DNA from 2 places in the Terribacillus jepli genome. Region 1 is predicted to be linked to the other one. Evidence: riboswitches for the same ligand, from Rfam matches in the RefSeq annotation. Region 1 holds a riboswitch; the other holds the start of a gene.
The links. Region 1 has a riboswitch for S-adenosylmethionine ahead of AB1K91_RS16660 (LLM class flavin-dependent oxidoreductase). Riboswitches for the same ligand answer to the same signal wherever they lie in the genome.

Region 1 (3,122 bases):
AATGACTATCTATCAGCTTATAACATTAACATTAATGTTGATAGCTTGCTAGCGAAGTATAATAAGCAACAGCCTGCTCAACAAGAGAAAGCACAAACTCAAGCACCTAAGCAAGAAGAAGCAAAAGCACCTGCTTCTAATAAAAAAGAGCAAAAAGAAGAAAAAGCTGATGAGCAAGCAACTGAACAAAAAGCACAAGCTCCAGCACAAAAACAAGAAACTGCTTCTGACAGCAAACAAACAGAAGACAAGCAAGCTACTGAAGGCCTGAGTGCATTCGAACAACAAGTAGTGGACTTGACTAACAAAGAGCGTGAAAAAGCTGGTCTCAAGCCGTTGAAAGCAGACGCCGAACTAAGCAAAGTAGCACGTGCAAAATCCCAGGATATGGCGGACAAAGGCTACTTCGATCATAACAGCCCGACTTACGGTTCTCCGTTCGACATGATGAAATCTTTCGGAATCTCTTATAAAACTGCTGGTGAAAACATCGCCCAAGGTCAAAAGACTCCAGAAGAAGTCGTGGAAGCTTGGATGAACAGCCAAGGTCACCGTGAAAACATCCTAAACCCTGATTACACAAACATCGGTGTAGGTTATGTAGAAAACGGTAACTATTGGACACAGCAATTCATTGGTAAATAATTCAGATTATTGTATAATGAAAAGCAACCGATTGTGAATCGGTTGCTTTTTTTGCATTTTTGGAGGGATTGTATGGATCTGATTTCGCTGCTTGCGGAAGAAAGGATAAAAAAGGCGGAAGAAAGTGGAGAATTCCGCAACCTTCCTGGTACAGGAAAACCTTTGGTACTGGAGGATTTATCCGGTGTACCAGAGGATATGCGGATGAGCTATAAGGTTCTGAAGAATGCCGGCTATATCCCACCTGAAATGGAGCTGCAAAAAGAAATTGTAGCACTGCGCGATTTACTGCGTGCTTGTACGGATGATTCGGAGCGAGCGGATTATCGGAAACGGATCAGCGAAAAGGAGATTCAATACGAAGCATTGCTTCAGAAACTCAAGAGAAATTCGCCAAGTGCACTGAATCAATACCGGGAACGGATTGAAAACAAACTAACATAATCACATAGTATTTTCTTATCACGAGAGGTGGAGGGACTGGCCCTTGGAAGCCTCGGCAACAGGCAGGGATGCACTGTGCCAATTCCAGCAGACGACAAGTCTGACAGATAAGAGGAGCTTTTACCTTGGATAAGGAGCCTCTTCTGTAAAACGGAAGAGGCTTTTTTACATATGCAGAGGAGTGGAGAATGATGACGAAACAAATTATCTTGCAAGCATTTGATATGACATCCGCTATGCACAATGCCCATGGTTTATGGAAGCATCCGGAGAACAGACGGCATCGGGAATACAAGTCGCTGGACTACTGGGTCGAGCTTGCGCGTCTTTTGGAAAAAGGAAAGTTCGATGCAGTGTTTTTTGCTGATGTGCTTGGTGTTTATGATGTTTATGGAGGGGATGAAAAGGCAGCATTGCGTGACGGGGTCCAAGTGCCGCTGAATGATCCAGCTTTTGCTATCCCGGCTATGGCAGCGGTGACAGAGCATCTTTCCTTCGCTGTCACAGTCAGTACATCGTACGAGCAGCCATTCCATAATGCACGAAAATTCTCTACGCTCGACCATTTGACCAAGGGTCGTGTCGCTTGGAATATCGTTACATCTTACTTGCCGAATGCGGCCCGGAATTTCGGGCTGGAGAAAATGGTCAAGCATGATGAACGTTACAGAATAGCCGAGGAATTCCTGGAGGTTTCCTATAAATTGCTTGAAGATAGCTGGGAAGAGGATGCGGTTGTGTCGGATCCGGCAAGAGGTGTGCTCGTGGACCCGGAAAAGGTACATCGTATCAAGCACAAGGGCAAATACTTCTCAGTCGAAGGACCGCATGTCAGTGAACCGTCACCGCAGCGCACGCCAGTGCTTTACCAAGCCGGTACTTCTGAAAAAGGACGGGAATTCGCAGCCAGGCATGCTGAATGTGTATTCGTTGGCGGACCTACACCAGAAAAGATCAATTACTATATCGAGGATATCAAAACGCGGGCAGAAGCGTATGGCAGAAGCCGTGCTGAAATCAAAGCATTCACTTTCCTGAATGTGGTCGTTGCCGAAACGGAAGAGAAAGCGCAGGCGAAATATGAGGAAATCAAGAAATATTGGAGTGCAGATGCAGCCAAAGCCCAGTATGGCGGATCGACTGGTTATGACTTAGCTTCCTATGAAAATGAAGATGAATTGTTCACATACAAGCATACAGAACAAGGGCAATCGCGGGCTGCGTATTTGACAAAGGATGCTGCTAAGCCCTTCACTGTCAAAGAAATACAGGAGAAATTCAGCAAGCCGGCTGAGATGGATATCATCGTCGGGAGTCCTGAACAGGTGGCTGACAAGATAGAAGATCTCTTTGTGCGAAGCGGGGTCGATGGCTTCAATTTGACGCATTACATTACGCCGAAGGACTTGGTAGACTTTGTTGAATTAGTCGTGCCAATCCTGCAGAAGCGAGGATTATACAAAAAGGAGTATGCAGAAGGAACATTCCGGGAGAAATTATATGGACATCCGCATCTTACCGGGGCGCATCCGGCGAAACAAGGAAAGAGGAGCTGAAGCATCAGCTCCTTTTTTCTATTCCAGATAAGTCAAAATGCCATTGCCTTCTTGATAAGAGACTGTTGCCAAAGCGCCATTGATCATCGTTAACTGCGGCGGCATATGTCCAATATCTGTATCATAAATGATCGGCAATCCGATTTCATCGGCGAATTCATGGATCATTTGCTCCACGGTGTAATCTTCTGAAGGTGTGCTCCGGGCGGGTCTGCCGAATAATACACCGCTTGCCCGATCGAACCAGCTGTGTTCTTTCAGATGCCAAAGGTTTCGGTACGCTTCGGCTGATGCCCAATCAGCCCATTCCAGATAGATGATCGTATTTTCTTCAAATGTTTCACGCCATTTCTGAATAGGTGCGTATTTTGTTCCAGCGATGACGGTCAGCGTATTCAGACAGCCGCCGATCAATCGGCCGGTAAAAGAGACCGGTTGGCCTGTGGTGGATTTCCATTGCGTTTTACTGTCCAGATC
Region 2 (3,122 bases), on a different contig from region 1:
AAATCGCCGCCTTCCACAGGTTCGCCGCCGCTTGCACCGGAACCGCTGCTGGAATTGCTGGAGCACCCGAACAGGGCGATGGTGGCCGCTAAGCCGAATAGTATAAGTGCGAGTTTCTTTTTCAAGACATTTCCCCCTTAGCTTCCCAATAACGAGAATACGATTTTCGTGAATGCTTTCTCGGTGATGAGCAGTGCTCGCTCATCGATGTCGAACTTCGGATGATGATGCGGATAGTGTGTGGCGGTATCTTCATTGCGGGAGCCGACTTTGAAAAAGCTGCCGGGTTTTTCCTGCAGGTAATAAGCGAAATCCTCTGCGCCCATCCCGGTTTCAAGGTCAATTATTTGTTCTTCGCCGAATTGTTCAGAGAACAGCCGCTGCAATAAAGCAGTTTCTTCTGGATGGTTATAAAGTGCAGGATAGCCATGCAAATAATCAATGGAATAAGTGGCACCGAATCCGCTCGTAATCCCGGAAATGATTGCTTCTATCTGCTGCCTGACCTGCTTGCGGATGTCAGCATTGAATGTCCGGACTGTGCCTTCCAGTTTTGCGGTATCCGGAATGACATTGAATGCATTCCCTGACTGGAAGACACCGAGTGTCAGCACTGCAGATTCCAGCGGGCTGACTCTGCGGCTGACAATCTTCTGCAAGGCGCTTACGATATCACTGCCGATGACGATTGGATCGACTGTCTCCTGAGGAGCTGCGCCATGACCGCCTTTTCCTTGGATGGTGATCGCGAATTTATCCACAGCAGCCATTTTGAATCCTTCGCCGACACCGATCTTCCCGACAGGGGCAGCAGAGTTAAGATGAGCGCCATAGACATAGTCGACACCGTCAAGTGCACCGTCTTCTATCATTGCCTTGGCACCGCCAGGCGGGACTTCTTCAGCTGGCTGGAAAAGGAAGACAACTTTGCCTTTCAGGCTGTCCTTATGTTTGATCAATGCTTTGGCAGTCCCAAGCAAAGCAGCAGTATGACCGTCGTGTCCGCAAGCGTGCATCACGCCAGGCGTCTTGGATCGATACGCTGTTTCTTTCTCATCCTCTATCGGCAGGGCATCGAAATCGGCTCTGAGGGCAATTGTCGGTCCTGCTTCTTTTCCTGATAGTACGGCGACAATTCCATGACCGCCGATATTCGTTTGGATATCCTCATAGCCGAAGCTGCGCAGTTTATCCGCGATGAAACGGGCAGTCTCTGTCTCCTGAAAACTCAATTCGGGATGCTGATGCAGATAACGTCTCCATTCGACAACTTCCGGGAAATCACTTTCTAAATACGTATGTACTTCGGCTAGTGCCTGCTTGATGGTTTCCATCTATTACCCTCCTGTAATAATCTTGATATATCCAATGAATTTAATCGGATTTATTCTTAAAAAAAGACCCTTCTTCCGTCAGAAGAGGGCCCATTTTAAGCTTCCGCTCTTCTTATCTTCAGTGTCAAACACCTGGAATTAGCACAGTACTGCGGTCTGCAGCCTGTTGCTTTGGTTTCGTAGGGCCATTCCCTCCACCAATCTGGATAAGAAATATCAGTTGTAAAGAAAAGGATAGACCGAAAACTTCTGGGTGTCAATCCTATTTTCTGACTTTGATATGTGGTCCAGCTAAGAAATTCAATAGAAATTTTATATTTGATGGAAAATTTCAAAAAAATATTGACTGAATTTTCTTGTATGTTAACATGACTATATATTAAAAAATAAATAGTACTTTCTTATCAAGAGAGGCGGAGGGAATTGGCCCTATGATGTCTCAGCAACCAGTCTGTCATGACACGGTGCTAAATCCAAAAGGTATCCGCCTTAAAGATAAGAAGCTGATTCGGTTATCACTGAACCTTCTTCCTTTTTGGGGAGAAGGTTCTTTTTTTTTCAAGAGAAGGGTGAGAAACAATATGGGAAGTAGCTTGGAGACAACATTTGTACAGTTAGGAAATCGAAGTGATGGAGTGACAGGCGCGGTTAATCCTCCGGTTTATCTTTCCACTGCTTATGCGCATGGCGGAATCGGGCAATCAACCGGTTATGATTATTCCCGGACGAAGAACCCGACCAGGTCTGTTCTGGAAGATGGGTTCGCTGAGCTTGAAAAAGGAGATAGGGCTTTTGCCTGCAGTTCGGGTATGGCAGCCATTCAACTCGTACTATCACTTTTCCGATCTGGCGACTCATTGCTTGTACCGGAGGACATCTATGGAGGCACCTATCGACTGTTCGACTTCTATTCCAATTCATTCGGAGTGACTGCGATTTACGCTCCATTTCGAACAGTGGAAGACACAGCAGCGTTGATTACGGATAAGACAAAAGCGATTTTCCTGGAGACACCGACAAACCCTTTGATGCAGGAAATTGACATTGCAGCGTATGCGAAGTTGGCAAAAGCACACAATCTGTTGTTGATTGTCGACAATACCTTCCTGACGCCATATTTCCAGCAGCCAATTACACAAGGAGCAGATATCGTCATCCATAGTGCAACAAAATATATCGGCGGTCATAACGACGTACTGGCTGGACTCGTCGTGAGTAAAGGCGAAGAGCTATCAGAGCGTCTGTCGGTCCTGCACAACGGTACGGGTGCGGTACTATCCCCGCTTGATGCCTGGCTTCTCATCCGCGGCTTGAAGACGTTGCCACTCCGAATGCGGCAGCACCAAGCCAATGCTGAACACATCGCGGCGTATTTAAGAGAGGAGCCGAAGGTGAAGGATGTCCTCTATGCAGGTAAGGGAGGAATGCTTTCCTTTCGGGTCAAGGACAGCAAATGGGTCGATCCGTTCCTTCGCAGCCTGAACATCATTACATTTGCCGAAAGCCTTGGCGGAGTGGAGAGTTTCATCACGTACCCGATGACACAGACCCATGCGGATATCCCTGTTGAAGAAAGAGAGGCGAGGGGAATATGCGACCGGCTGCTTCGTTTCTCTGTCGGGATTGAAGAAGCGCAAGATTTGATCGGTGATTTGCAGCAAGCATTCGAAAGATTGGATTAGGAGGTCATCTTATGGGAGAACAACATTTAGAAACAGCGTGTATCCGTGGTTTACACAAAGAGCAGCCCACAGGCTCCGTGAACGTCCCGATTTATCTGTCGTCCAC

Region 2: linked by a shared signal. The riboswitch ahead of AB1K91_RS04315 (methionine biosynthesis PLP-dependent protein) and the one ahead of AB1K91_RS16660 (LLM class flavin-dependent oxidoreductase) in region 1 are both predicted to bind S-adenosylmethionine.

Annotation. Positions count from the first base shown of each region.
Region 1 covers NZ_JBFEGH010000017.1:58,867-61,988, reverse strand. Annotated here, with positions in the region: gene AB1K91_RS16670 (CAP domain-containing protein) at 1-645, shown strand, start outside; gene AB1K91_RS16665 (DnaJ family domain-containing protein) at 718-1,089, shown strand; SAM riboswitch class I at 1,102-1,203, shown strand; gene AB1K91_RS16660 (LLM class flavin-dependent oxidoreductase) at 1,281-2,645, shown strand; gene AB1K91_RS16655 (S66 family peptidase) at 2,664-3,122, opposite strand, start outside.
Region 2 covers NZ_JBFEGH010000003.1:29,209-32,330, forward strand. Annotated here, with positions in the region: gene AB1K91_RS04305 (ABC transporter substrate-binding protein) at 1-125, opposite strand, end outside; gene AB1K91_RS04310 (M20 metallopeptidase family protein) at 138-1,334, opposite strand; SAM riboswitch class I at 1,444-1,547, opposite strand; SAM riboswitch class I at 1,733-1,836, shown strand; gene AB1K91_RS04315 (methionine biosynthesis PLP-dependent protein) at 1,916-3,016, shown strand; gene AB1K91_RS04320 (aminotransferase class I/II-fold pyridoxal phosphate-dependent enzyme) at 3,028-3,122, shown strand, end outside.